One region of the Bacillus safensis genome, then DNA from elsewhere that is predicted to be linked to it. Evidence: riboswitches for the same ligand, from Rfam matches in the RefSeq annotation. Region 1 holds a riboswitch; the other holds the start of a gene.
What was found. Region 1 has a riboswitch for glycine ahead of AAYR28_RS18420 (amino acid permease). Riboswitches for the same ligand answer to the same signal wherever they lie in the genome.
Positions count from the first base shown of each region.

Region 1 (15,733 bases):
TATCCAAAGAGATCGACACCTTCATCAATCGCTTCTCTCATTTGACGGAAATGCTCTTTAAAATAGTTAATACGATAGTCGTCATGGATAGAGCCATCACTTTCAACTACATCCTTTGCACCCATGCCGTTCTCGACAATGATAAGAGGTTTTTGATAACGATCATACAATTCGATCAAAGAAATTTTCAGACCAACCGGATCAATTTGCCAGCCCCAGTCAGTTGAAGGAAGGTAAGGGTTTTTAACCCCGCGAATTGTGTTCCCTTCTGTCTCTTCTAATCCTTCTTGGGCTGACTCCGTTAAAGACATATAGTAGCTAAATGAGATAAAATCTACTGTGTTTTCTTTTAAAATGGTAAGGTCATCTGCTTCCATTTGAATATGAATATCTTTTCTCTCAAGCATGCGCTTGATCAGTGGCGGATACTCGCCAAATACCTGAACATCTGCATAGAAATAGTTTTCTAAGTTTTGTTTCAAAGCTTGTTCCACATCATTCGGGTGGCACGTATGCGGATACGTTGTCAATTTTGTCAGCATACATCCTACCTGGCTGCCTGGGATGATGCGATGGCAATCTGCTGTTACGATAGCAGATGCGACAAATTGATGATGAAGTGCTTGGTACACCGTTTCTTCCACTTTTCCTTCTGGGCAGCGATCAGGAATAATTCCTGCTGTAATGAAAGAGTGGCGGTGAATACTATCAATTTCATTAAAGGTGAGCCAATATTTCACATCATGTTTATATCGTTCAAAACATACATTGGCGAACTTAACAAAGAGATCAACGACTTTTCTTTCAACCCAGCCATTATATTTCACACTAAGCGCTAAAGGCATTTCATAATGAGAGAGAGTCACGATCGGTTCTATGTTGTGTTTTTTCATTTCTGCAAAGACACGATCATAAAATTGAAGCCCTTTTTCATTCGGTTCCGCTTCTTCTCCAGTAGGGAAGATACGACTCCATGCAATAGAAATCCGAAGTGTTTGAAATCCCATTTCTGCAAAGAGAGCCAAATCCTCTTTATAGTGATGATAGAAATCGATACCTCTGCGTTTTGGATATTTTTTATCGTCTGGATCTTTCATTGCACGATCTATATTTTCAGTGGTAACAGCAAGATGACCTTCATAATCTTCTACACTCAAGTTGGAACGGTACATTGCAATATCTGCAACAGACGGTCCCTTTCCATCTATATTCCAGGCGCCTTCTGCCTGGTTAGCCGCAATGGCACCGCCCCATAAAAATCCTTTTGGAAAACCTTTGATTTTTGTCATATGATTAGCCTCCTAATTGTGTAACAACCATCAATGTATCTTGACGATTGACCTCTTGTAATGGCTGTACCTTAATATCATATTGATCTGTATTTGTGATTACAGCAAGTGTTACTGGATCATATCCTGCTTCCATGATTTTTTCTAGATCAAATTCAATCAATAAATCTCCTGCTTGAACACGATCTCCTGCCTGCACTTTTGGATAGAAATACTGTCCTTCCAACTGAACAGTGTCAATGCCGATGTGGAATAATACTTCAACCCCTTGGTCCGTTTTCATACCAAGCGCATGGTTTGTTTCGAACAGCAAGGTCACCTCACCATCTACTGGTGCATAAAGTGCTCCTTTTGAAGGTACAATGGCAATTCCGTCTCCCATGACCTTTGAAGAAAAAATATCATCTTTTACTTCAGATAGAGAGATCATTTGACCAATCACAGGGCTTTTGAAAGTTTCTCCTGCTCCAATTTGTTCAGCCAATGCAGCTTGGTCCTTTGTCTTTTCTTCTACTGTTCGATCTTTACCTAATACAAAAGCAGCGATAAATGCGACAATAAATGAAATGACTGCTCCAATGATAGCAAACATCAGATTTCGCGGAAGTTCATCTGATATAAACATCGACATGCTTGCTAATCCTGGGCCAACAAGCACAAAGGCTTGTATACCAACTAAACCAATGAAAATTCCGCCAACAAACGAACCAATCATAACACTTCCAAGGACTCGCTTATTTTGAAGTGTCACACCATATAACGCCGGCTCTGTGATACCAAAAAAGGCTGAAATCCCTGCCGAAATGGCTGTTGATCTGAGTACCTTGTCTTTTGTGCGTAGTGCCACAGCAAAACACGCTCCACTTTCCGCAATATTATGCGCAAGTGATGCCGGTAAATAAAGCGCTTCTTTCCCAAGGGTTCCCATCGTTGTGACTGCATAAGGGACCATTGCTTTGTGCATGCCTGAAGCAACCATGAATGGGAGGACCGCTGCTAAAATTGCGACAGCTACCCAGCCTACCGTATTAAACATCGCAAGAATAATAGATGAAAAGCCTTGCCCCGCTGTAAAACCAATCGGTCCTAACAGAAGTAACGTAACTGGTACAGTAATGACCAATGACATCATCGGAACGAAGAAAATTCGAATTGGTTTTGGTGAAAACCGCGTAAAGAATTTTTCCATTTGCGCGTAAAGCAATACAGAAAGGATTGCCGGAAACACTTGATACGCATAAGCTATATTTTTTACATCGAATGACAGTAATTGCGCACCTTCTGTAAGCATTGCTGTCATGTTCGGCAGAAGGAGCGCACCGACTGCTGATAATGCGACCAGTGGGTTTACTTTTAGTTTATTCGCCGTCGTTACAGCAACTAATAAAGGCAGAAAGTAAAGTGGTGCATCACCTACCATGTTCAGTATTTGATAGGTTTGTCCCTTTGCATCCATCCAGCCTAATAAAGAGAAAAGGAGAAGAAATGATTTTAAAATTCCTCCGCCTGCGATAGCTGGTACAAGAGGCTGGAAGACACCGACAATAAAATCTAACAGGACTGTGCCTGCTTTTCTCTTTTCTTTTGGCTGATTGGATGGCACGTCTTGGCTTGATGAGCTGCTGCCTATTAAACTTGTTACCTTTTGATACACTTCAATGACGTCATTCCCAATCACCACTTGGCATTGTCCTGACATTCTGACAGCTATGACACCTGGTGTTTTTTCTAGTGCTGGTACATCTGCTTTTTTCTGATCAATTAGCGTGAAGCGAAGTCTTGTTGAACAGTGCTCAAGGTGCGCAATGTTTTCTTTGCCGCCTATATGCTGTAAAACGTCTTTGGCAACTTGTGTGTAATCCATTTTTTCTCCCCCTTTTCTCATACACGAGACCTATATTTTGGCAATAAAAAAAGGACCTAAAACGACAAATAAAAGAAATTCATCGTTTTTAGATCCTGCCTGCATGACCAGTCACATGTCTAATTTATTCATATTGGATTTGTTTTTAGTATATATTGATTATATGAAAGCGTCAACATTTATTTTTCTAAAAATTATTAAGGTCTATAGACCCAAATTCATTTTCCTTAATTAGTTGAAGCGTTTGCCTTCCTCTCTTTTTTTCACCAATAACTATCTTCATTATAAAAAACCAGATAAATTTATTCATTCATCTGGTTATCATCATCTATTTTTTCTTTTCTTCTGCCTGCTTTTTAAATGCTTCAGATTGTTTTTGATATTCCTGCTTTGAGACTGGTTTAAATTCTACGATGCCGCCTGCTATTTTCAGAGGAAGTTTTATTGATTTTGCACCTCGATTCGTTGAGCCTACGATAATACCAGTTTTGTGCTCTTCGATTTGAGGATAGGTACTGATATCAAACATGATTCCATCAGAAACACCACCCGCTTTATGTTTCGTCTCTTTATAAGGTTCACCACCATCCCCTGGAACTGTTCTCATTAGAAAGGCCCCTGACCATTCAGACTCAATATGCATGTGCTTTACTTGTAGAAATAGTTGGTATGTACCATCCTCCGCAGTATACAGATAACCATAAGCACCTGTTACTTTCTTGATGTAGTCTCTTAAATAATCATAAAATCTAGTTTCTGAGTCATCAATTAACTCATCATATCGATCTTGAATGGCTTTTTGATACGCATTTAATTTTTTTTGATCAACTGCTTTGTATGTGATGCTTTTGTTTTCACCTTGTTTTTTCACAGAGAGATCTTTTCCAGCAACATGTACTTCATACATCACCGAATCTTTTCCTCGCTTCACTTCAAATTCATAACCGTTTTCAATTGCTTTTCCAGTTAATTGATATTTATGTTTAAATAAATTCGGATCAAAATGCATTTCCGGACTTTCTTCTAAAATGGTTTCATTCAAGTGACCGGTTACTTTCCCTTTTCTCTCCGTTACCTTAAACCAATTCACGCCCTCTTTTGTTTTCTGCGCAAAGGCGTAGGATTGATTCAATGCACTCTTTTTTCCGATTGCTTGATAGGCTGACCAGCTGACTGCACCAAGGACTAATACCGTCAGGACAGCCACAAACCAGATTTTCGATTTACTCATACGTACCCCTCCAATATATAATCTGATGAAAGATCATCCATATATATGAGTGATTCACCTCTCTGATTAGCAAAATCAGGTAAATATCCACTCCCTTTATCGAATTTATTTTTCAACAACCCCTTGTATCTGCCACTTCACATCATTTATTATATATCTAAAAGATATATCATTTAGATAGGTGTGCTGATATGAAAAAATACAATGATACGACGTATGCGATTTTAGGTATTTTAACGACTGATTGTAAGTCAGGGTATGAAGTGAAGCAATTAATTGATAGAAGCCTGCATCATTTTTGGAAAATCAGTTATGGACAAATTTATCCAGCTTTAAAGTTAATAGTCGAGGAAGGCCTTGCGGAAGTTTCACCTGCTGCTGCTTCTGGCCGCTCAGACAAGCGGGAATATCATTTGACTGAAAAAGGACTGAATACGTTAAGAGAGTGGCTGGCGCAGCCGCTCGATCAGTTACCAACAGAGCGTAATGAGGTGTTATTAAAGTTATTCTTTGGTCAATATCTTTCGTTTGAGAAGAAACTAGTGCTTTTACAGGATTATGAGCGGCAGCTTCGTATTCGTTATGAAACTTATGTTTCAATTGAACAAAACATTCAAGAGCTTTATCCAGATGAAGCGGATGCGAAGTATTGGCTGTTTACTTTAGATTATGGAAAAAGAGTGGCTCAAGCAGGAATTGATTGGTGCGTGGACACATTCCATTCGATGAAGAAGGAAGGGTAAATGAATGAAAAAAGACATACGTGCGGGTAGATTTACAACGGACAATTCTGATTCGATTGTTGTGTTCATCATCGGAATGAGGATCAACAAACGCTGGGCCATTCATCAATGGCTGCCTGTGTTCATGGCGATGCCTGGCATGATCAAGGAGCTGTATACCCATCAAGATGAGCTTGGCTTTCTTGGGACAGAGAATTACTTTGGATTACGCACGACAGCGATGATTCAATATTGGAAATCAACAGATGACCTCCTTGCCTATGCCAAGATGGAGAAGCATTTGGCTGCTTGGAAAGAATTTAACCAAAGAACACGAAATAATGACGCCGTCGGAATTTATCATGAAACGTACCAAATTCAAGCCGGCTCGTATGAATCCATCTACGTGAACATGCCTTCCTACGGACTGAGCCAAGCAAAATCCCCTATTTCAATAAGTAAAGGTCAACAAACAGCGAAGGACCGTCTGAATACAACAAATTCCTAGAGAGCGATTCTCTAGGAATTTCTTTTTGTAACGGTCACAAAATGCTTTAATATGCGGGCTGTTAATCCCCATATGGTGTAGTTTTCGTAATCATAAAACCATTCCTCAATCGAACGGCTTCCCCAGCTGTATTTTTCACCATTCATGATTTTTTCATAAGGGAAGTCCTCTCCTGGTGTTGGCTGAACGGATACATGATGTAAGTATGGCTCATATTGGCTGAGCCATGATAGAGGCACGGTAAAAGTCTCCTCTACTTCTTCTTGATTAAAGGAGTGTTTCACTTTTTGCTCATCAATGATACCGACATATGGGTATACCACAAAAGATGGAGAAGCGATATAAGGACTGAGCTGTCCAAGGATCTCGACCGATTCTGGCGGAATGCCCAGCTCTTCATGTGTTTCTCGCAGTGCAGCTTCCTGTGCAGTTTCGCTGCCGTCAAGCTTGCCCCCAGGAAAGCTAATATCCCCCGGCTGTTTTCTCATGGTCAACGATCGGACCTCAAATAATATATGCCAATCTCCATTTACTTGCACCAAAGGGATAAGGACTGCTGCTTTGAACGCTGTCTCTTCTCCAATGAACAACGGTTGTGATTGATGTAAGTCATTTTTTAATTGATCAATGAACACGGACATCACCTGTTTTCTGTTTCTCTTTCCTTTAGCGTATCATGGTTCACCTTTTCAATAAAGATGATCTTTCTGACAATTATTTTTATCATTTTGACAACTTTACTTGTCAAAATGAATATAATGCTTTACAATCAAGGAAAGATTTCAACCAAAATTGAGGTGACAGAATGAAAAATCGGTTAAAAGAGCTTCGTGCGCGAGATGGTTTAAACCAAACTGAACTTGCAAAGCGTGCAAAGGTCTCTCGTCAAACCATCAGCTTAATGGAACGAGATGAGTTAATGCCGTCTCTATTGCTCGCTGTTAAGCTTTCACGAATTTTTCAGGAACCCATTGAACGTATTTTTCTATTCGAGGAGGATGAACTCTCATGAAAACTGTATACAAAATGCTCTTAGGTGCTCTCCTTGGCTTTCTCGGCGCTTACTGTCTGCTGGCAGCCGAATTTGAAATGACACTTCTTGATGTTGCATTTGAAGCCACTCTTGTCATCAGTGGATTGACGATTTTATTGATTATTTATTGTTTTTCAGGGATTTCACGTATGAAAAAAAGAGTATCTCTTTCGGTTTCTGGAGATGAAGAGGATGAACTGGAGGCAAAACAATATCGGACCTTTACTGATTTGACTTTAGCCAATACGGTAAGTACCATTTTTTCCATTGTTGCCATCGGTATCGCGATCGTCACCGAGCAGCCCATTTGGTTGATTCTCGTCAATGCTGCTTTATTTATTGTCTCCATTATCAGTTCATATATAGCGATATCTGTTCTAAAGCTTGTCTACCCTAATCGCAACCTGCCAAGTCCATCTGACAAAGATTATAGTAAAAAGCTGCTCGCTATTTCAGACGAAGGCGAAAAGCATGTGATGCTTGGCGGACTGTTTCACACGTATCAAATGATGAATGTTCTATTGACCGGCGCCATGTTTATTTTGATTGTGTATTCCCTTGGAGCCAATCACTCTCAGCTTTTCTCAATCATGGTCATTGGTGTTGTTTTGATCATTTTGAATGCAAATTATGTGCTAAAGATTAGAAATCGTTAAATGAACAAAAGCACAGCCTAATGCAAAGGCTGTGCTTTTTCCGTTCATTATGACGCGCGGCGTTTCTTTCGTGCATAAATCAATAGTAAGAAACCAAACCAGACCGGCGTTAATAAGAGCGCGGGGCGTGTTGCATCTGCAAACAGCATGATCACTAGAATCGCAGCGAAGAGAACCAAAACACATATATTCACAAAAGGTGTGAAAGGTGCTTTAAAGGTAGATGCTTCATGCAATTCAGGCCGTGTTTTTTTATATTTCAAATGGCTAATTAAAATAATACTCCATACCCAAATGAAACAAATGGCACTGATCGTTGTCACAATACCAAAGGCTTGTTCGGGAATCAGCTTGCTTAAAAGAGCTCCAACCGATACCACAATCGTCGAAACAAACAGGGCATTGCTTGGGACAGCATGCTTGTTCAGACGTCCGAAGGAAGCTGGACCCTGCTTTTGATGACTAAGATTATACAGAATACGGCTCGTCGAGAACATGCCGCTATTACAAGCTGATGCCGCAGACGTCAACACAACAAAATTAATGAGCCCTGCTGCTACTGGTATCCCAATGAGTCCAAAGGTTTTCACAAAAGGACTTTCTGATGCGCTGAGTTCAGTCCATGGGTTGATACATAGTAAGACAAAAATCGCTCCCACATAGAAAAATAGAATTCTTAATGGAATCTTATTAATCGCAGAAGGGATGTTTTTTTGCGGATTGGCTGTTTCTGCTGCGGACACACCGACCAGTTCAACTCCCACATACGCAAAAATCACCATCTGGAATGACAATAAGAAACCTGTGACACCATTCGGGAATAACCCGCCATGAGACCATAAATTCGTTACTGTCACCGGTCCGGCATCTGTTTGAAAACCAATGATTAAAAGAACCATTCCAACCCCGATCAATAATAGAATCGTAATTACTTTAATGAGTGCAAACCAAAATTCCATTTCTCCGAAAAGCTTCACCGTTAATAGATTCAATCCTAGTAAAATCAATAAACAAATGATGGCAGGAATCCACTGCGGGATGTCAAACCAATACTGCACGTACACACCGACCGCAATGACATCCGCCATCGCTGTCATAATCCAGCAAAACCAATAGGTCCATCCTGTCACAAAGGAAGCCCACGGGCCGAGATAGTCCTCTGCAATATCGGTTAATGACTGATAGCCTGCCTTCGATAAAAGCAATTCTCCGAGTGCCCTCATGACAAAAAAGATGGCCATCCCGACAATTAAATAAGCAAAAATGATTGAAGGGCCTGCCAATTGAATAGCCTTTCCGGATCCTAAAAACAGCCCGGTTCCAATGGTTCCGCCAATGGCAATCAATTGTACATGACGGTTTGATAAATCTCGTTTTAATTCTTGTTGTGCCAATGCTAACACCCTCCTACGACACGATCTTATCCTGAAATAATGAACCCTTTAAAAAAGTCCATAAAAAAAGAGATTGGATGCGCTCCAATCTCACGGTCATAAAAGAATAGCAAAATAGAGAAAAGTCATACACGGCATCATCCATGCACCACAAATACAATATTTCGTACTCTTCTGTCCTTTTGCCTGAGATTGTGAACCCTTCGGCGCCGCACATACATGCGGTCTCTCCAGAAGCTGCTCCTGCTATAGTGTGACCCACAGCATTCATAGCCTTCGTTATTTAATTAAAATGTTGCTATTTCTGAATAATTTCATATTTTACGCCTCAATCTGAAAGCTGTCAATGGTAATCTTTTATGATTTACGGCGTTACTCATATGTCTTCACTTCATCAATCCCCCCTGATTCATGTATAATAAATCAAAAGATGTTCGGCTCGTCTGATAGAGAAATCCCTCTTGATGATGAACAAAGTTAGGCAATCCATTGAAGTTGGTGAAGATAAATGAAAAAAATGAACAAGCAGCGTGTCACATTACAGGAAGTCGCCAAGCATGCCGGTGTCTCGACTTCAACGGCATCACTCGTTGTTCGAAATAATCCTAGAATCTCTGAAGCCACTCGAAACAAAGTACTGCAATCCATGGAGGAATTAGGATACGTATACGACCGCGTTGCTGCCAACATGCGGTCAAAAAGCTCAAATATCGTGGGTGTGATTGTGACGGATATTTCTAACACCTTTATTTCGGAGTTTTTAATTGGCGTACAAACCACGCTTGAGTCACTGGGCTATACTGTTTTACTTGGTACGACCTTTGACAGTGTCGATAAACAGGAGCGGCTCATTTCCACCATGGTAGAGCACCGAGTGGGCGGGATTATTTTAAACCCAGCTTCGAAAAGCTCTGCTCGAACGGTCAAACAATTAAATCAAATTCGCACCCCAAAAGTACTGGCAAATCGTGAATTATCAGATGTGCAATGTGACTATGTCGGTGTTGATTATGAACAAGGTACTTGGATGGCGGTTCATCATCTTCTTCAAAAAGGGCATCGCCGCATCGCTTTTTTAGGCGGCATCAAGACTTCTTCGACTTGGATTGAGCGGATGAAAGGTTTCAAAAGAGCTCATGACGAAGAAAATGTGACGATTGATGATTCTCTTATTATTGATATAGAACCTACTCGTGAAGGCGGGAAAGAAGCACTTGCCCAAGTGATGGATCAGCCTGAGCCCCCTACTGCTATTTTTTGTTTTAGTGACTTATTCGCTTTTGGGGTCATTCAAGCCCTGTCAGCACGGGGCATCAAGCCTGGTGAAGATATCGATGTCGTTGGATTCGATAATGTTCCTGAAGCAGAAATGTATCATCCGCCGCTCACCACTGTTTCCTCCTTCCCACGATCCATCGGGGTAAAAGCAGCGAACCTTTTATATCATAAAATGAACGAACAGGATGAAGAGCTGCAGCGATTGATTTTAAAGCCTCAACTTCATATTAGAGAAACCTCTCCATCATGATGAAAAAGAGAATTGTGTGCAGCAATTCTCTTTTTTTATTGATCAAGTCAACTATTTCTTTGTTTCATTTTTCTTTTTTTAAATCACAAAGTCATAAACTTGACACATTTAAAATGCAGGAGTATATTTATCTCGTTGCTTCTTTTAGTATATCGTTATACCTATTTCGTCATATCATCATTTCTATCAAAAACAGTTAAAAGTGGTTTTTTATGATTCTGATCAAATCATGAAGTTTCACTTCCTAATCAAGGCTTTTATTATTTTTTCATTTTTAGTAGAACGATGTACTTGATTGAAGAACAGATGAATATTCATTATTTTTTCATCAATCACATAAGGGGTGTTGTGATGGGCTTCATATTATTTATTTTGAAGGAAACAATAACAAAGGGTATACAAAGAATTTGACCTTAAATGGGGTTTCAAATATAGGAGTGGGAACATGAAAAATCCTTATATAAAATCGTCACTTGGCATGTATTTAAACTACTTCATGCTTGGCATGATCAATATTATTGTAGCTTCCAACATGGACAGCTTATCTGAACGCTACCATGTGGATATTCCGAAAATCAGCTTGCTTGTATCGGCGATCGGAATTGGTAAACTCATTGCGCTCTTTTTCTCAGGCCGGTTAGCCGACAGCTGGGGACGTAAGCCTGTCATTATTACAGGAAATTTTCTTTACTTATTATTCTTAATCGGTATTCCAACGACAACAAGTTATACACTGGCATTTATCTTTGCGATATCAGCAGGTATTGCCAACTCACTGCTTGATTCAGGAACCTATCCTGCTTTGTCAGAGTCATTTCCGAAAAAAGCAAGTTCGGCTTCTGTTTTAGTAAAAGCGTCTGTATCCATTGGGGCGACTGTTCTTCCATTTATCTTGGCATTCCTAGTGGCACATGACATCTTCTGGGGCTGGGCGTTCTTTGGACTAGGGCTTCTTTATTTACTTGTAGGGATTTACTTAATCTTTATGCCATTCCCGAACCATAAGCAAGTTTCTTCACAAGACGCTCTTCCAGTACAGGACCAGCTGAAAGAAGAACCAAAAATGCTTGGCGAAGGTTTAGCTGTTGTACTGATGGGATTCACATCGACTGCATTGTTTGTCGTATGGCAGACATGGCTTCCGCAGCTCGGGTTAAAATTAATCGGACTTGGCACAGAACAAGCTACACAGCTTCTATCTTATTTTAGTATTGGTGCACTGGTATCTGTTCTATTGCTTTCGATCGTCTTAGATAAATTCATTTCACCGATTATGGTGGCGATCATTTATCCAATTGGGGCGTTCCTTGCGATGCTTGCACTATTCCAAGTTGAAACTTACAGCATTGTCATTGTCAGCACCTTCTTCTTAGGACTATTTACAGCGGGAATCTTCCAACTGGCGATGAGTATTATGATGAAATTGTTCCCGACAAACAAAGCAACGGCTTCATCCTATGTTAACATTGCGGCAAGCTCAGCGTTTATACTCGTGCCGCTCATTACAAGTGGATTGGTCAGCACGTACGATATTAAAATGACGTTATTTTTCGATATGATCATCGCAGTTATTAGCATATTACTAGCGGTCTTTGTTCTTGGACGCATGAAAAAATTATTTAGATAATTAAAGGAGATGTCAATCATGACAAACATACATGAACGTAATATTGATGGGAAAACAAAATTAGTTGGTCTTCTTGCTACACCAATCGGGCACAGCCTTTCACCACGTATGCATAACCTTGGCTATACACTAACAGGTCTCAACTATGCTTACCTTGCATTTGAAGTAGGGAATGATGAACTAGAAGCAGCCGTAAATGGTATGAAAGCAATGGGTGCAGCTGGATTTAACGTCTCTATGCCGAACAAAATGAAAGTACTAGATTACTTAGACGAACTAGATGATTCTGCAAGATATACACGTGCAAGTAACACTGTAGTGAACAAGAATGGTAAGCTCATCGGCTACAACACAGATGGTCTTGGATATGTAAGAAACTTGATTGAACATGGTGTTGAATTAGCTGGTAAGAAGGTCACTCTCGTTGGCTCTGGCGGTGCTGCGACTCCGATTGCGATTCAGCTTGCACAGTCCGGCATTCGTGAAATTAGTATTTTTGCTCGTAATGATCAATACTTTGTTCAAGCAGAAGAAAATGTAAATTACATCAACAACGAAATGAAATCATTCGGTGTCAAAGCAAACATTTTCCCACTTGAAGACAAAGACGCGTTCCGCCGTGAAGTAGCAGAAAGTGCAATCCTGGCAAATGGGACAAGCCTTGGCATGAAACCACTGGATCAACTCAGCATTATCGATGATACACTTGATGTACTTCGTGAAGATTTGATCGTGACAGATGTCGTATACAACCCGCAAAAAACAAAGCTTCTTGCGCAAGCACAGGAAGCTGGCGCCAAAACCATTAACGGTCTTGGAATGATGCTGTGGCAAGGTGCACTTGCTTACAAACTCTTTACTGGTGAAGATATGCCAGTTGATCAAGTAAAACAAATTCTTTTTGAAAATGACCGTTTCTAAAATAAAAAAGACAAAGGGCTAAAATGATCATCATTTTAGTCCTTTGTTTTCAGCTCTACACGCTGAGACGACTTCCTGCGGAGGTCGTCTTTTTTTAATCATGTATCATGATTTGACGGTATCGATACAGGATATACAGTGCGCCGATAATGGCCGCAACAGCCACCACTGCATCGAACATAAAGATTTGTAAAATGGACGCGTGACTCTGAATTAAACCTGTTACGACTGGGATGACGATAGCCGACACGCCGCCCGCTGTAGAGATAATCCCTGTCATCGTCCCTTTGTTTTTCCAGAAGAATTCAGCCATCACAGTTAACGTCAGCTGAAAAACTCCTGCGGTTGAAAATCCCAATACAAACGCATTGACGGTTCCTATGACTGGGGATTTCACGACCAAGAGCACACAAATGGAAACAAGTGTAATGATGGGGTAGATCAGCAGTACAGTGACCGGACGGACAAAGCGGCGAAGCAGAAACGCGAGCATCACGACAGACAGCAGCCCGCCCATGCTATAGTAACTGAGCAGTTTTACAGCACTGCCCGATGCCATCCCCAAGATGGCCTCACCGTACGTAGGAAGCCAAATTTGCGGCAGCGCATACAGTCCATTTGACGTAAAGCTGATCAAAATGAGTGCGATCCCTTCCCTCCAAAATGTAGGCTCTGTCGAGAAGCGCGGAAGTCCGTCATACTCCGTTACCTGGACTTGCTCCACCTTACGATGATTCGGAAATGGCAAGGTCCACAGCATCAAGACATTCACAAGATAGATCAGAGCAGGGACAAAAAATGAAATTCCATAAAACAAATCATGCTCTGCTAAAAAGAAAATCGCCAGTGGCAAAATGGTTGCCCCAATGGAGATAAAGGCCTTCACCATCACATTCGCAGATCCCGAGTTTTGCGGAAAAGCCTCCATTAACGCAGGATATGTTCCTGCATCCATTGCCGAATTCGCGACGCCTGCCAAAATCGCAAATGCAAACGCGATTTGATAATTCGGAGACAATGGGATTCCAATGAGGAACACCGCCATCAGCACACCAGAAACCAAAATGACCGGCTTACGCCCAAAACGATCTGACAGTACACCTGATAAACCATACGTGAGCACCCTGCCAATGCCAAGCGCCGAAATCATATAACTAATTCCCGCACTATTGGTATCTAACTGTTTGATTAAAAATGGCATATTTGAAGCCAAAATAATATTGACCATACCTAATAAAAAATAATTAATATACAGACTAGAAGCCGTTCTCACATACGGATTCCTCATCCTGACACACCCCTCAACACCATCGCAATGAAGTGACAAATAATGGTTACGCTTACAAGATCTCATATGTGAGGAAGAACAGCTTTTCAGCCTTCACGTTCATACATCTCATCATGTCATGCAGCTCACAGCTTACACGCCCTTCATGTATCAAGCATTTCTTCAATTTTTCACTGCTCTTATTTTATACGAATGCGAAAGGTAAAGATAGTGAATTGCTTAAATTTGAAGGGAATTCATCGATCAAGCGTATGACACCATCGATAGAAAAAAGGAGTGGTTCATTCCACTCCTTAAATGATGTCTCAATTCTGTTCATCGCAGCCCCCAAATACTTAGCTCATAAAAATATCCCGTTCTCTCGATGCGTAATCCAAAACGGAAATATTCTTCCAAAAATAAAATCCCCATACCCACTTGAAAATTTTGTTTGCTCAAGAAGGTGATTTAAAAGAATAAAAGCTTTTTTCACATTCAATTAAAGTGCTGCAATTTCATGCTCTCGATAGTGTTCTCCATGTATTTGGATTTTATGTTCTCTCGATTGAAGGAAAGCAAATACCTTCTGACAAAACAATTGATTTTTCTTCAATATCTAAAAAGGGGTGTTCTGGAAGTGTCATATAGCTTAATTTGTTCATTAAATGCTGTCTTCTGCTTTTTCTTTTTAAGGTTTCGATTTTTGAATTTCTGTTGTTATTTATATTACCCAGTTCAACATCCACTTTCCATTTTGTACTTTATCATTACGATAAATACCTCATTAGGTCTTCATTCATAGATGCGAACAACTAAATACAGACTTGACGAGAACCTTCCATGAATTAAGAATTGTACACATGTGAAATTGTACCCTTATGGGGGACATCATCGCTTTCATCCACAAGTTAGAAGACGGTAAAGACCTGAATATCAAGATAAACATGAGAAATTAAAACCAGAAGGTTTCTTTCATCTCTACCACCTGACAAACACTACTCAGCGATTTTATAAAATCCATATACCACTATTCGAATTCTATAGAAATGAAACAACCAGTCATCGAAAGAGTTTCGACAACTGGCTGTTTCATACAGTGTTTTGATCCCAGTCTCTCAAAAACGGGGGATCAGTCCCGAATATAGTGATTGTTTAAAATATACGGGATCATTTTGAAGATACTATGAATGACTTTGTATTCGCTCCCGTATTTTCTGGGTATGATCTTGATTTAAAATCATTGCCAATTCGGCCTCATTTAGACCAGATCCCCATCTAAAGATAATTTCACTATTCAAACCATACTTCAAAAAAAGCGCTTGATAATCTACTTCATGACTATTCTTATCCAATCCTGAGTAAAACAAATCCTTTATAGATTCCTCTGAGAGCATAGAATCCCTTCTACTGGCAATCATGAAACTAGATTGATACTGATCCATTATTCGCAATGCTTTATCTAAATCATGTTGAGGAACCTTGGCCACACTGACATAAAAATGTTTTTCATGTTCATCTAAAAGTAATTCTGGCCCCTTTTCAAAACCTGAAGTATTTATGTCTGAATCAATAGATTTCCATACTTTTCGGAATCTCTCTATTCGCGAATGTGCATCACTTACTTTCTTACTCAGAAAGATATAAAAATGGTAATTAGTCAATTGATCGCTAAAAATTTCTATTAGTTCATTTT
Region 1 is NZ_CP154909.1:3,578,533-3,594,265, forward strand. It holds gene AAYR28_RS18380 (glycoside hydrolase family 1 protein) at 1-1,289, opposite strand, end outside; gene AAYR28_RS18385 (beta-glucoside-specific PTS transporter subunit IIABC) at 1,294-3,153, opposite strand; gene AAYR28_RS18390 (hypothetical protein) at 3,482-4,384, opposite strand; gene AAYR28_RS18395 (PadR family transcriptional regulator) at 4,576-5,127, shown strand; gene AAYR28_RS18400 (DUF4188 domain-containing protein) at 5,132-5,614, shown strand; gene AAYR28_RS18405 (NUDIX hydrolase) at 5,626-6,249, opposite strand; gene AAYR28_RS18410 (helix-turn-helix transcriptional regulator) at 6,420-6,626, shown strand; gene AAYR28_RS18415 (DUF3169 family protein) at 6,623-7,303, shown strand; gene AAYR28_RS18420 (amino acid permease) at 7,351-8,697, opposite strand; glycine riboswitch at 8,862-8,941, opposite strand; gene AAYR28_RS18425 (LacI family DNA-binding transcriptional regulator) at 9,206-10,225, shown strand; gene AAYR28_RS18430 (MFS transporter) at 10,671-11,852, shown strand; gene AAYR28_RS18435 (shikimate dehydrogenase) at 11,871-12,773, shown strand; gene AAYR28_RS18440 (MFS transporter) at 12,868-14,061, opposite strand; gene AAYR28_RS18445 (hypothetical protein) at 15,222-15,733, opposite strand, start outside.

Region 2 (15,733 bases), 1.4 Mb from region 1:
AATTTCAAGTGAGAACGAGTCAGCATAGAGCCATCCTGAAAGTCACAGATGGATCTGGTAAAGTGTATGAAGCCGTTTTTTTCACATATAAAGGAGTGGTTCGTAAATCGTGAAAAGAGAGGAAGGGTTTATCTATCCGCATGCACTTGCGGCGATTTTATTTTTTCTCTTGATCCTAGGGGCAATAACGATGGGGTTTCAAAAAGAACTGAAAAGTGCAGAGCTGACGATTTCCTTTTATAAAAAACAGCAGCTTTTTAGGGTGGGTGTGAGTCAAGCTGCCAGCACAGTAGAACGTATTTGTGCGAAACAGAAAACCCATATTGATACTGAAGAAGGCCGTGTGACATTGAAGCGGATGAAATGCGATCTTAAGAAAAAACTTGTCCTTGTTTTGGTGAAGGTGAAAACAAAAGATGGTTTATCCGATGAGCGTGAACTGATGCTGGATTGGAAGACCGGTGAAATCATGAGATGGGCAAATCCTGATTAGCCAGTGTATAAAATCATCCTCTTCCTGGAAAGACTTGAAGGAAGAAGAGGTGAATGTGCTTGAAAACAAATGACTATGTAAAATATATGACGCAGGAAATCATTAAATATATGAATACACCACGTGACGAACGGAAGGAACACAAACAAGAAAAAATGGAAACGAAACCGCCGTTTTCACAGCGTTTATTTGGGGTTCTGCCGTTTGGCTTATCCATGATGCTTAAAAAACGCCAGCGCCATCAACGAAAGTAAAAAGCCGCCCAGCAGGCGGTTTTTCTATGCCGTTTTAGCTGTATTCCTCCACAACAATCACTTTATTCACCTTGTTTGAGTAAGGATTATAGGAAATGGTGACAAACACCCCAAATTCCTTTGTATGGTCTTTTAAGGTAATATGATACTGCTTCACAGATTCCTTATCGCGGTGGCGGTCCCATACTTTTTGTTTAAATAATACTTGCGTTAGCGGGTATCTTTTTTTTGCTTCTTTGACTGCCCGCGTTTCCCATTGATCTGCGGCGGCAGTCAAACCTCTCGCATCAACGGGTTTGAACTCTAGCATCATAGGACTCAGCAGTAAACTGAGCATGATTATGATTTTTCCATATTGCACTTAACATCACCTCACCTCTTCATATCCTGACCAAATCCTACATTTTTATGTAAGTTTTAAGAAGTACAAATGTCACACAAAAAAATATTGAAAATGGTGAAAAAATGAGAAAATGGGAGAATTTTCTCGTAATGGTTCTTGTTTAAGAACAAAATGGACTAATTTGACGTTTTGGGTTTTATAGGTATTTCCTTATACTGTATATAATCGTTCTTTTTAAAGAACAAAAGTTCAAGGAGTTGAAGGAATGAATGAAACAGTCGCTCTTTGTACTCTTTTGTGCCATTTGTTTGATTTTGACGTCTTCCATCATGACACCAACGAATGCTTCTTTTAACGATGTCGAGCACAAAAACTTTGTCATGAAAACATGTGAAAATTTTGAACAGACAGATCAGCATTGTCAGCCTAAAAAATGGGATGAAAGTCAATTGGAGCTTATCGATCAAACGATGATCGAAGGAACAGTCTGCGCACCTCAAAAACTGAGCATGACACTAAAAAATAGTGGACAGCCTATTGCGCACTCTGAATGGAAGTGGGAATTACATAAAATAGGAAATGATCAAAAGCCATTACAAGATGGTCATATTCTTGAAAAGGGGTCCATAAAGTCCCTGTTGTCGCAAGAAACAGCGACTGTCACGACAGAAAAAGCAAAAACAAATGGAAGCTATGCATTTAAAATCTATTATCCTAAAGGGTTTGGCGCATCTGATCAGGCGTACTTTTGGTCGAAACCGATGGTGCTCTCAAAGTGTCAAGAAAAGGCGTCCTGAATGGAGCTGTCTTTTAAAGGGAAAAAATGATAGGCGAAGGGGAGAAGGGGTTATGAAAAAATGGATGAAGATGTCTGGGAGTATTCTTTATGTGATGGTGTTCACGGTGATGATAGCCTCTATTATTGTCGTGTTGTCATCAAGAACAACAGGAGGAGAACCTCAGATCTTCGGTTATCAATTGAAGCAAGTATTATCAGGTTCGATGGAACCAGAATTTTCAGCTGGGTCACTGATTGTCGTAAAACAGGTCGCCTCACCTGAGACGCTCAAAAAAGGAGATATTATTACGTTTCAAACAAAGCAGGATCAGTCCTTTGTGACCCACCGAATTGTTGGGGTGAAGGGAAAGGGTGCATATAAAGCGTTTGAGACGAAGGGTGACAACAATATGTATCAGGACGGCACGCTGGTAAAAGCGGATCAGGTAACTGCGCAGTATATGGGAGTGAACATTCCTTATGCGGGTAAGCTTCTTTCGTATGCAGGGACATCTGCTGGAACTGCTTTACTCCTTATCATACCAGGTGTCATGCTGCTCGTTTATTCAACCATTCATTTTGTGGGCGCAGCGAAACATCGTAGACACACGGCTGATGTACATATGAAAGAGGAACAAGCTTAAATCGTTTGTAACCTAATCAGGTTTCAATAAAACAATAAATTAGGGGGTTTATTATTCATGGCAATGAAGAAATCAATTCGTTTAGGTGTATTATCAGGGGCTTTAGGTCTTGCATTAATTGGCGGGGGAACATGGGCGGCGTTTAATGATATTGAAAAGGCAAACGCGGTCTACTCAACAGGAGAGCTGGATTTATCTGCTAAAGAGAACTCCGGCGCCATCAACCTTGCGAACTTAAAACCTGGTGATCGGATCAAGAAAGAATTTCATTTTGATAATAAGGGATCATTAGCGATAAACCAAGTGCTGATGAGTCTTGATTATAGCCAGTTTACAGATGGATCTTCCGCGAAGAATGGCGGTAAAAATACAGCTGAAGAATTTCTCAGCCAGTTTCAGGTGAGTGTTCTTACGGTTGGAGCCGAAGGTGGAAATGGTTATCCGAAAAATATTATTTTAGACCATGCAAACCTGCTTGACTTGCATCAATTAACGTCAAAACAGGATCAGACCGCATTTGAAAAGCTTCGTCATGCCGTCGATGAGAAGTTTTTACATGAAAGTGGGAAAATTAATGTAGCAACTGTTGATGGAACAGTGGCTCCAGAGTATGACGGCATTCCAAAGAATCCGTTTGATTACGATAAAGTGGAAATGATCATTGAATTTATCAATGACCAGACGAAGGATAAAGCTGGTCACTATATCCAAAATAAATACCAAGGCGATGCGATTCAAATTGATCTTTCCTTCGAAGCGACTCAGTGGAATGGTTTAACGATCAATCCAAAAAAGCATACGGATGAAAAAGGCTACGTGAAAGAAAACGAAAAAGCACACAGCGAAGATAAAAAATAAAGCCAGTCTTTAGGCTGATATCAAGGTCTGCATAGCAATTGGAGGAGTATGCGCTAAAACGTGCGCTTTACTCCTCTTCTTGCTTTTTTCTCCAGATTTGATAATCTAAAAATTCACGAAATTGCTTTTTCGAAACCCCTGATGTCATTGCATCTCGAACTAGTTTTTCCCATTCACTATCTAATTGACCATCGTATTCGGTTTCATCTTTTTCGTTTAAAAGTGTATGAACCGAGACGTCCAGAACAGCGGAGACTTTTTCAAGAAATTGAATGGAGGGGTTTGTTTGCAAGTTTCTTTCTATTGAGCTTAAATAAGACTTCGCTACCCCAGCCTTTTCGGCCAGTTCTGATAGTGAGTAGCCTTTTTCATTGCGGTATTGTTTAATACGCTGGCCAATCAATGTCATCACCTTCCTTTCGATATTATAGCACATTCAGAAAGGTTTGATAGAATGACTTCTTACCAGAGGGGGAGACTCAGAGGACTTTTCATTTGATTTGAGGAAATGACGGACTTCTTCAACTGTTAGTCCTGCCTTGCGAGCTTCGCGTAATAATTGAATCCATTCACTGTCTAATTTGTTCGTTTTCTTTTCCATACAAATACCCTCCTAAAATACTGAATCATGTATTTCAGGCACTTAACGCATGAAATGGAAAGACATAGGTGGTAAGACCTCATAGTTTGCTTGCGTCATGTTTCCGCCCAATACAAACAGACAAACTTTGCTTTAGACTGATCGAAAATTGTATGTCACATAAAAGGGGAGGGGGACCATGAGTCAACCTCCTCTTTTTTGCTGTAAGTAAAAAAGTCCGCCATTTTCAATCGTAAGACTGATTTTTGGTTCATATAAAGTTTTAAGTGCTTGTCTTTCTATTTCATATTCTACAGATGTGTCTGAAGTCCCTTCATAAAATTGGTTTAAAAGTTCGGAGTCTTCCTTCCATTTTTGAACGGCTCGAACTGCCCAGTCATCTGGCTCTTCATGGGCATAACGCTCCATGAGGCTGTAGAGCCGTTTGATTCCGCTTTCTGGCTTAATCATTGTACTCATCGTAAAGCAATAATCGGGAATTTGAGATGACAGCTCACGAGCTTCCAGCTTCTCTTGAAATTGTTCAATGACTTCTCCGCGAATGAGATGAAGGCCTAATGATAAAAGCTTATCCTTCTTCCGGTCTGCCAGATAAGAGATTTTTACATTGAGACCAAGCCATGGCTCAAGGGCGATCTGGTTGTTCGTGAGCGGGCTGACTCGTTCATAAAGCCGGATAAAACGGCCCTGCTCTTTGACCGCCTCAAATATTTGAAATAACCGTGGGGAGCCGAAATGGATAAATTCACCACTGGTCGTATCACCCGCTTTTTTTTGATCTGTGATGAATGTCAACTGCCGCGGTTCAGGTACACCGCCAGTTTTTTCAAGCCAGTGCCAATAAAAAGGACGGTTCATAATTAATTTATCCATTTCGATTGTCAGCTGTACGGTCATATGTCCTGCACTTTCTTCTAATATGCTGCATTGATTCGCCTTGAAAAAACGGAGAAGAAAGGTGTGAATGTCATGCTGCTCCATTGATCAACTCTCCTTTATGAGCCCTGCTGTCTTTTTTCTAAAAGTGGTGTTTGTGCTTCAGTTAAATAAGAAGCAAACTGGGTTAATTTCTTTTTCATGTCTCCGCCTGATTCATGCTGGAAGAGGATTTGATGCAACTTTGTTTCGACATCTTCAATATCAATTCTCGTTAAAATATCATCTAAATCGCCTATGACGTTTTCAAACAGCTGAATTTTCTCATATAAAAGCTTTAAAATATGCTCTTCAACTGTTCCGTTTGTTGACATATTGTAAATGTGCACATCCCGCTCTTGGCCAAGGCGGTGGATACGTCCAATTCTCTGTTCTAAACGCATCGGGTTCCACGGGAGGTCGTAGTTGATGATTTGGTTACAAAACTGAAGGTTGATCCCTTCGCCGCCAGCTTCTGTCGCAATTAACACCTGCGCCCTTTCTCTGAATAAATCTTTCATCCAATCTTTTTTGCCCCGCTTAAAGCCGCCCCGAAATGGCACAGAGCTGATGCCATTTTGCTGTAGAAACCATTGTAAATAAATTTGTGTGGCGCGGTATTCGGTGAAAATAATGACCTTCTCATTTAACTGCTGAATGAGTTTGACCACTTCAAGCGCCTTTGAGTTTTGCTCCACTTGATTAATTTTCTCCATGATTTGCGTTATAGCAGAAGATCCGAGAATATGCTTTTCTTCTTCCTGCATTTTTTTAATCGTCATATAAACTGCTTCACGGCTTGAACAGCATTCTCGTTCCAAGGTCATAATGGAAAACATATGCTTTGTATAAGACGGATTCTCTTTCAGCTTGCAGATTTCATCATACAATGCTTGTTCTGTCGGAGAGAAATCAATGGAAATCGTTTTGACATGCCGTTTTGTCCACTCGATGCCTGTGTCTTGTCTTCGGTTTCGAATCATCACTTTATTGACGAGCTGTTTTAATCGGTCATGGTCTTCAAGCTGCAAGTCCTTTTTGGCAAAGAGATCTTTAAATTGATGTTCATTTCCTAGGTGGCCTGGCTTCAGAAGGGAAACAAGATTAAATATTTCTCCAATCCGGTTTTGAATAGGAGTGGCTGTCAGCAGCAGGCAGAACTTCTTATTCAGGTTTCTCACAAATTCATAGTTTTTCGTTTTATTGTTTTTCAGTTTGTGTGCTTCATCGATAATGACCATATCGTAGGCAATCGATAAAATCGTGTCTCGATGCGGCTGTCTTTTGGCTGTGTCAATAGAGGAAACGACAACGTCACACTGCTCCCACACATAGCTCTTTTTTTGTTCAACAGCATCAATATAAAATTTCGTCCGCAGCTCCTGTACCCACTGAGACACAAGGGAGGCGGGGACGAGAATGAGAATCTTTTTGGCAAGTCCACGAATCATGTATTCTTTGATAATGAGTCCTGCTTCTACGGTTTTTCCAAGTCCCACTTCATCTGCTAGAATGGCTTTCCCATTCATTTCTTCTACGACTCTTCTGGCTACTTCGAGCTGGTGCTTTAAAGGTGTGAATGCAGGCAGGTGCGCGGGAGCTTGCAGTCCCTCGAATGAATCAATGGCTGTGACTTTTTGAACCTGCGTCGCTAAACGATACATATCCCAGTTCGCCCAGGGGCCGTCTGCTGAAAGCCGCTGCTGAAATTCATTTGCCCATTCCTGATCAAAAATCGTTTGAATATTCAATGTGGTCGCCTGCCTTTCTTTCTAGTAGGATCTGATGAAATTGTTCTGTTTTTAAACGCTTCATTTTTTTGGAGGTCTCTAAAAGACTAGATATATGAATAAAAGCGAACGATATCGAAGGGTTATTTTAAAAATGTTAATGATTTTTCTGTTGCTCTTCATCCATTTCTAATGGTAGGATGTTGATAAGTGATCTAGAAAATAAGTCACCCATTTTGATAGTATGTCCAATAAATGTGAAAAATATGAGCGGATGATGGTATGGGGAGAGACTTGGCGGTTATTTTGCACTGGCAGGCGCCGAAGGAGCAAGCTGAATGATTCAGTGAATCTCTCAGGCAAAAGTACTCTTACCGGACGCAACTCTGGAGAGTGTTTGCTTAAGGGTTTTAGCAAACCACCAAAGGGGAAAACGCACAATGATATTGTGCTGTAAACTTTCAGGTGCAAGGACAGAGACTTCTTTTTGATAAAAGGGAGCGCTCTGTCCTTTTTTGCTGTGATTTTTTTCTGAAAATTCAGCTTGCATTTGCACTGTGAGAAAAAAGGGGGAAACGATTGATGTTGAAACGAACACCGCTTTTTCATGCGTATGAAACGTTTGGCGCAAAAACCATTGACTTCGGGGGCTGGGAATTACCTGTCCAATTTTCTTCCATTAAAGAAGAACATGAAGCTGTTCGAACAAAAGCAGGGCTTTTTGATGTGTCTCACATGGGTGAGGTGGACGTCAAAGGTCAAGATGCCCTTCCATTTTTACAAAGGTTATTAACCAATGATGTGTCTAAGCTGACAGACGGTAAAGCACTATATACAGCCATGTGTTATGAAGATGGCGGAACGGTAGATGACCTGCTCGTCTACCAAAAAGAAAAGAATCACTATTTGCTTGTCATCAATGCATCAAATATCGATAAAGACGTGGATTGGCTTTTGAAGCACCAAGAGAAGGATGATGTATTGATCAAAAATATGTCTGATCAAACCGCCTTGCTAGCGCTTCAAGGACCTTTTGCAGCTGACATCATCAAAGAGGTGGCGGGTGAAGAGGTGACATCGCTTAAGCCATTTACATTTTTATCAAAAGCTGAGGTCGCAAATAAAGAAGTGCTCGTTTCCAGAACAGGCTACACAGGGGAAGATGGCTTTGAAATCTACTGCCAGTCAGAAGATGCGGTCCACCTTTGGTCAGCTTTATTAGAAGCGGGGCAGCCGAAAGGACTCATTCCATGCGGACTCGGTGCACGTGACACCTTAAGATTTGAAGCAAGACTTCCGCTTTATGGCCAGGAGCTGACAAAGGATATCTCTCCATTAGAAGGCGGAATTGGTTTTGCTGTCAAAACGGATAAAGAAGCTGATTTTATCGGAAAAGCAGCACTTAAAAAACAAAAAGAAGAGGGACTGAAGCGAAAGCTTGTCGGCATTGAAATGATTGATAAAGGGATTCCGCGTACAGATTATCCAGTCTTTTCAGGAGAAAAGCAGGTTGGGATTGTCACAACGGGCACTCAATCCCCAACATTAAAGAAAAATGTCGGGCTTGCTTTGATCGAAACCTCAGAGGCGGAGCTTGGATCAGAGGTGGAAGTACAAGTTCGCAAAAAACGTCTAAAAGCCAAAATCGTCGCAACACCATTTTATAAAAGAGCCAAATAACGAGGGGGAATAGAGGATGAAGCACAGGTATTTGCCGCAAACAGAGCAAGATCAAAAAGAAATGCTGGATGTCATCGGCGTTCAGTCGATTGATGAGCTTTTTTCAGATATCCCAGAGAAAGTTAGATTCAAAGGAGCATACAACATCAAAGAAGCCGCATCTGAAACAGCGCTTGTCAGGGAATTATCCCGACTAGCTGCAAAGAATAAGGATACAGTTTCCTATGCATCGTTTCTTGGTGCAGGTGTATATGATCATTACCAGCCTGTCATTGTCGATCATGTGATCTCACGCTCTGAATTTTATACAGCGTATACACCTTATCAGCCGGAGATTTCGCAAGGTGAATTGCAAGCGATCTTTGAATTTCAAACAATGATTGCTGAGCTGACTGGTATGGATCTTGCCAACTCCTCGATGTATGATGGCGGGACGGCACTGGCTGAAGCGGCAATGCTCGCTGCGGGACACACAAAGAAGAAAAAAGTGGTTGTTTCTGAAACGGTTCACCCTGAATCAAGAGCGGTGCTGAAAACATACGCCAAAGGACAAAACATTGAAGTTGTTGAAGTGCCTGCGAAAAAAGGGCAGACAGATCTAGCTGCATTGGAAAAAGCGGTCTGCGATGATACAGCAGCAGTTCTCGTGCAATATCCAAACTTTTTTGGTGTAGTCGAGCCGTTAAAAGACATTGAACCCATTGCACATAAAGGAAAAAGCCTATTCATTGTCTCTAGCAATCCCCTCGCACTCGGACTATTGACGCCGCCTGGAAAACTCGGGGCAGATATTGTCGTTGGTGATGCGCAGCCGTTCGGCATCCCGGCTGCATTTGGCGGACCTCACTGCGGATATTTTGCTGTGACGAAAAAGTTGATGAGAAAAGTGCCAGGTCGTTTAGTCGGGCAGACAGAAGATGAAAATGGTGTTCGTGGATTTGTTCTGACCCTTCAAGCGCGTGAGCAGCACATTCGAAGAGATAAAGCGACGTCAAATATTTGCTCAAACCAAGCATTAAATGCATTAGCTGCTTCTGTTGCCATGACGGCACTAGGGAAAACAGGCATAAAAGATATCGCCTATCAAAACGTGCAAAAAGCCCATTATGCCAAGACGCAGGCAGAAAAATATGGACTGCAGGCGGATGTAGAAGGGGCTCATTTTAATGAATTTGTGATCAAGTTACAGGAGCCTGTGAAAGAAGCCAATAAACGATTGCTTGAAAAAGGAATCATCGGCGGCTACGACTTGGGGCTAGACTACCCAGAGCTTCAGCAGCACATGCTTGTAGCCGTGACAGAGCTAAGAACAAAAGAAGAAATTGATACGTTTATCAAGGAATTGGGGGATCGCCATGAATAAACAAGATCAGCTGCTTATTTTTGAATTATCTAGAGAAGGAAGAATAGGGTACAGCCTGCCTGATTTAGATGTACCTGAACAGGAGATCCCGTCTTTATTTGATGAGACGTACATCCGTGATGAGGATGCTGAGCTTCCTGAAGTATCTGAGCTTGATATTATGCGTCATTATACAGCATTATCAAGACGCAATCATGGGGTCGATTCCGGATTTTATCCTCTTGGCTCATGCACGATGAAATATAATCCAAAGATTAATGAAAAGGTTGCACGGCTTGCAGGGTTCTCACAGGTTCATCCGCTACAAGAGGCAGACACTGTGCAAGGTGCATTAGAATTACTATACGATCTAGGTGAACATCTTGAAGAAATTACGGGAATGGACGCTGTGACATTACAGCCTGCGGCAGGAGCACATGGCGAGTGGACGGGACTCATGATGATCCGTGCGTATCATGAAGCAAGGGGAGATCATCAGCGTACAAAAGTCATTGTGCCTGATTCTGCTCATGGAACGAACCCGGCATCTGCGACAGTCGCTGGATTTGAAACCATTACCGTCGCATCTGACGAAAACGGGCTTGTTGATTTAGAAGATTTACGCCGCGTTGTTAATGAAGAAACAGCTGCTTTAATGCTTACAAACCCGAATACACTAGGCCTCTTTGAAGAGAATATTTTAGAAATGGCTGAAATCGTTCACGGAGCGGGCGGTAAGCTTTATTATGACGGAGCCAACTTGAACGCTGTTTTAAGCAGAGCAAGACCAGGAGATATGGGATTTGATGTTGTCCACTTAAATCTTCATAAAACCTTTACAGGCCCGCACGGAGGCGGAGGTCCTGGCTCAGGTCCTGTTGGCGTCAATAAGGATTTGATTCCGTATTTGCCAAAGCCGGTGCTTGTGAAGAAGGAAGGCCGTTTTTACTTTGATCATGACCGTCCAGAATCAATTGGGCGCGTGAAGCCATTCTATGGCAACTTTGGCATTAACGTCAGAGCTTATGCGTACATCCGCTCTATGGGGCCAGACGGTTTAAAGGCTGTAACCGATAATGCCGTGTTAAATGCGAACTATATGATGCGCCGCTTAAGTGCTCATTATGATTTGCCGTTTGATCGTCACTGTAAGCATGAATTTGTTCTTTCAGGTAAACGTCAGAAAAAATTAGGTGTGCGGACACTGGATATTGCCAAACGATTACTTGATTTCGGCTATCATCCGCCAACGATTTATTTCCCGCTCAATGTAGAGGAATGTATCATGATTGAACCGACTGAAACAGAATCAAAAGAAACACTTGATGCATTCATCGAAGCAATGATTCAGATAGCGAAAGAAGCAGAAGAGAATCCTGAAGTGGTGCAGGAAGCGCCGCATACAACGGTTGTCAAACGTATGGATGAAACAAAGGCCGCACGGAATCCAGTTCTCGTTTTTGAAAGAAAATAAAGAAAAAAAGACTCAGGGGGAATCATGCTCCCAGAGTCTTTTTAGTTAGTTCTTCGTTTTAATGCGGCCGCCCCATTTTTTAAAGCCGCCTTTTAAATTATAAATCTCACGGCAGCCATTTTTACGTAAAGTTTGGGCTGCTTTTCCGCTTCTAAAATTATTTTGACAATAGAGATAAACAGGCTTGTCAGGACGTATTTCGTTTTTACGCTGCTTTAGCTGGGAAAGGGGGATATTTCTTGCCCCTAAAATATGTCCGCCTTCAAACTCATTTGGCTCTCTCACATCAATGAGCTGGGCTTTGCGGTAACCTTTAATAAATTCTTCTTCCGTCAGCGTTTTCATAATGCGCTGCTGATAAATGTAGCTGCCGATGGAATAAAGAACGAAAAGTCCACAAAGTGAGAGGACGATATAGTTGAATATTGACAATACAACTCGACTCCTTCTTGAGCATCAGCACAGTAGCCTGTCTGATGGTACGTTTTAGACAAATACTATTATAGTAAAGCATAAGAAACTTGTCATCATAAATGGTAAGAATTATTTTCAATTCCGTCCCTATTTGATAGACTGATGAAGAGAGAAAACCGGTGGTCACCACCATCATCTATCATTGACTACGTAAAAGAGAAGGGATTTTATATGCAAAAAGAGAAATGGTGTTTCATTGATTCAGGAAACCAAGACCCTGCCTTTAACATGGCAATGGACGAAGCCTTGCTTTATTGGCATAGCGAGAAGCTCATCCCGCCTGTTATCCGCTTTTATGGATGGGATCCGGCGACATTATCTGTTGGGTATTTTCAGAACGTTGAAAAAGAAATCAACCTAGAAGCCGTCAAGCGATATGGTCTTGGATTTGTCCGCAGACCAACCGGAGGACGGGGAGTACTTCATGACCAGGAGCTGACCTACAGCGTGATTGTGTCAGAGGAACATCCAGAAATGCCAGCGACGGTGACAGAGGCGTACCGCGTTATTTCAGAAGGCATTTTAGAGGGCTTTAAAGAGCTGGGACTCGATGCGTATTTTGCCATTCCTCGTACAGATAAAGAAAAGGAAAGCTTAAAGAACCCAAGATCATCTGTATGCTTTGATGCCCCTTCTTGGTACGAGCTTGTTGTAGAAGGCAGAAAGGTAGCGGGCAGTGCTCAGACGAGACAAAAAGGTGTCATTCTCCAGCATGGATCTATTTTAATTGACCTTGATGAGGACAAATTGTTCGATTTGTTCCTTTATCCAAACGACCGGGTGAGAGAGCGGATGCAGCGAAGCTTTAAAAACAAAGCGGTTGCCATCAATGAAATCTCAGACCGAACATGTACAATAGACGATGCGCGTGCTGCGTTTAAAAGAGGGTTTGAAAAAGGATTAAATATTGAGCTTGAACCTTATGAGCTGACAGATGAAGAATTAGCGTTTGTCCATCATCTCGCCAAAACGAAATATGCCTCAGATGATTGGAATTACAAGCGTTAAGCCGAAGGACACTCCTTGTTTTTTAATGAACGATGGTGTAGAATTGGATTGATTATTAAGTAAAGGTGCATTATGGAGGGGTTTTATGACTACACCTAGTATGGAAGATTACATTGAACAAATTTATATGCTGATAGAAGAAAAAGGATATGCCAGAGTCTCTGATATTGCAGAAGCACTCGCTGTCCATCCCTCCTCTGTAACAAAAATGGTTCAGAAGCTAGATAAAGATGAATACCTCATTTATGAGAAGTATCGTGGTCTAATTTTAACCCCGAAAGGCAAAAAAATTGGAAAACGTCTCGTATACAGACATGAACTGCTAGAGCAATTTTTAAGAATCATTGGTGTAGATGAAGAGAAAATTTATGATGATGTAGAAGGCATTGAACATCATCTCAGCTGGAACAGCATTGACCGCATCGGCGATCTCGTTCAATTTTTTGAAGAAAACGATGAGCGATCTGTTCAGCTGAAAGCGATTCAAAAGAAAAACGAACAAACAAATCAAGAATCTTAATCAAAAAGGACACCCTCAGCATGGGTGTCCTTTTTGATTAAAGTTCTAATTGAAAGCAAAAGCTCCTACACTATTATTAGCGTGAAATCAAAGGGGGCTCCTTGATGAAGATAGATGGTGTGTTCTCAGGTGGAGGCATTAAGGGGGCAGCGCTTGCAGGTGCCTATGAAGCGCTTGAAGCGAGAGGATTTCAATTTGTCCGTCTTGCTGGTACAAGTGCTGGAGCAATCATTGCTTCACTCATCGCAGCAGGTTTTACAAGCCAGGAAATTCGTACGCTTTTAGATGAAATGGATGAGCATCAATTGCTTGATAGGAGATGTCAATTCATCCCGTTTAAAATGCTCAGGTGGGTATCCATTTACTGGCGTCTCGGTCTTTATAAAGGAGACCGGCTGGAAAAATGGCTGACCGATGTGCTAAAACGAAAAGGGGTCACCGTGTTTGGAGACCTCAAAAAAGATTCACTGAAAATCGTTGCGTCCGATTTAACGAATGGAAAAATCCTCGTGCTGCCAGACGACCTTCCTTCATATGGCTTAAATCCAGAGCGGTTTTCCGTGGCGAGGGCTATTCGAATGAGCTGCAGCCTGCCGTATTTTTTCGAACCTGTCAAACTGAAGTCTTCAAAAGGCATTTGTACCATTGTAGATGGAGGAGTGCTGAGCAATTTTCCAATTTGGCTGTTTGCTGAAGAGAAAAAAAGACCGTTCGTCGGTGTCACATTAACGCCAAACGAAAAAGAACGCCCTCAACACTCCATCCGCAATGCGTTTGAACTGTTTGGCGCTCTTTTTGAAACGATGCGTGGTGCTCATGACGAAAGACATATCGCCACAAAACACGAACGTCATATTATTTTTATTCCTGTAGAACACGTCATTGCCACTGATTTTCAACTCATGACAGAAAAGAAAAAGGCGCTCGTCGATCTAGGCAGACAGAAGGCCGAGCAATTTTTAAAAAGCTGGACATTTTAAAATAAGGCGCGATTCTTCTTTTTGTTTTTCTTGCCTTCAATCACAGTCAAATGTGTTTGGCTTTTCTTTTTGAGAAGGACGGGCTTAGACTTGTGGTCAGTCGGCACGCTTCGCAGATGAGTGACCCGATTTTTCATCTGGCTTTTCGTTTTTGGTTTAGGCTGCTGGTAGCGACGTTTTGATTGTTTGACTGCTTTACGATAAAGATTTCCCTCTGTTCCAGTTCTTCGATTCATCAGCCATCTAAATAGGAAAAATAGAGCCGCTCCAACGATCACAACAGACAGCAGCATGGTAAAAAGTCTGCCTGGGTTCGTTGTGAGTAAGTACACAAACCCCAAAACACCTAAAGCGAAAATAATGGTAAAAGCAGGATGTACTCGGCGATTCATAACTGTCCACCTCCGAAGGAATTTACCGGATTTATAAGTTAGATCACTTGATGAGCAGAATCTGACGCTTGTTTCAGTGACGCTTCCTCTAAACGAAGAAGTTCATTAAAACTTGCAATGGCTACCTCGACTTGATCGTCAGAAGGTTCTTTTGTTGTGAGCAATTGCAGCCAAAGGCCAGGATAGCCAAGCACTTTAAGCACAGGCACTTCTCGGAGTTTGTTCGTGAGCTGAAGCACTTCAAATGAAATGCCCAAAACAACCGGAATAAGTGCCAAGCGGTTCAGAACTCTCACCCATAAAGGATCTGTCGGTACGAGTAAATAGACGAACATCCCGACAATGACAGTGAATAAAATAAAGCTGCTGCCGCATCGATAATGCAGGCGGGACTGCTTTTGGACATTTTCCACTGTGATGTCAAGGTTCTGTTCATAGCAGTTTATGACTTTATGTTCTGCCCCATGATATTGAAATACTCTTTTAATTAAAGGGGTCATGGAAATAAAGTAAATATAGCCTAATAAAAGGACCAATTTGAAGAATGTTTCCACTGCGATTTGTGCGAAATTCCCTGAAAAGATAGGGCGCACAAGCTCTGCTAAAAAGACAGGTACCAGGGTAAAGACAAATTTACTAAAGAGTAGAGAGAGAACTCCGATCACAGCAATGCCGAAGATCATGGATAATTTCGAGCCTTTTTGTTCTTTTTCAAGAGTATGATCTTCAGAAGGATCTAAGTCATATCGCTCACTGGAGAAGTTTAAGTGCTTACTGCCGTTTGCGCTTGCTTCAACAAGTGCAGCAACACCCCTGACAAAGGGGATTTTCTTGAGAAAGGCGGTTCGTTTATTGGAGGTCCGGGGAAGCTTCAAAAACTCAATGGACTGGTCCTTTCGCCGAATCGCTGTCACATAGTTCTTCTTACCACCGAACATGACACCTTCGACAACTGCCTGCCCTCCATAAGCTGGAGGTTTTGTTTGATTGGACATATTTCATCAACCTGCCTGTTTCCTGTAATTTACATGCATTTCCTTATACCTTTATTGTACAGGAAATGAGGGGAAATCACTAGCTCACAGGTCGATTATCTACTAGAATTCTATCTACCTCTTTTTAGCCAGTATACCCTGTTTTAAAAATTTTACACTCACGCATGGAAATCCTTTTTTTTCATGACATTTTGGACATACTACTTGCTGGAGGTGTTCACAAATGAAACGTGATGAAAAGAAAAACCAAGA
Region 2 is NZ_CP154909.1:2,209,662-2,225,394, reverse strand. It holds gene comGF (competence type IV pilus minor pilin ComGF) at 1-113, shown strand, start outside; gene AAYR28_RS11365 (competence type IV pilus minor pilin ComGG) at 110-493, shown strand; gene AAYR28_RS11360 (YqzE family protein) at 553-747, shown strand; gene AAYR28_RS11355 (DUF3889 domain-containing protein) at 782-1,060, opposite strand; gene tapA (amyloid fiber anchoring/assembly protein TapA) at 1,360-1,887, shown strand; gene sipW (signal peptidase I SipW) at 1,940-2,512, shown strand; gene tasA (biofilm matrix protein TasA) at 2,570-3,370, shown strand; gene sinR (transcriptional regulator SinR) at 3,438-3,773, opposite strand; gene AAYR28_RS11330 (anti-repressor SinI family protein) at 3,807-3,971, opposite strand; gene AAYR28_RS11325 (YqhG family protein) at 4,155-4,952, opposite strand; gene AAYR28_RS11320 (DEAD/DEAH box helicase) at 4,967-6,637, opposite strand; glycine riboswitch at 6,891-6,997, shown strand; glycine riboswitch at 7,001-7,095, shown strand; gene gcvT (glycine cleavage system aminomethyltransferase GcvT) at 7,199-8,296, shown strand; gene gcvPA (aminomethyl-transferring glycine dehydrogenase subunit GcvPA) at 8,313-9,659, shown strand; gene gcvPB (aminomethyl-transferring glycine dehydrogenase subunit GcvPB) at 9,652-11,112, shown strand; gene AAYR28_RS11300 (rhodanese-like domain-containing protein) at 11,158-11,538, opposite strand; gene AAYR28_RS11295 (lipoate--protein ligase family protein) at 11,758-12,594, shown strand; gene mntR (transcriptional regulator MntR) at 12,680-13,114, shown strand; gene AAYR28_RS11285 (patatin-like phospholipase family protein) at 13,219-14,094, shown strand; gene AAYR28_RS11280 (SA1362 family protein) at 14,091-14,486, opposite strand; gene AAYR28_RS11275 (DUF1385 domain-containing protein) at 14,525-15,481, opposite strand; gene AAYR28_RS11270 (YqhR family membrane protein) at 15,705-15,733, shown strand, end outside.
Region 2: another riboswitch for glycine. It lies ahead of gcvT (glycine cleavage system aminomethyltransferase GcvT); the one in region 1 lies ahead of AAYR28_RS18420 (amino acid permease).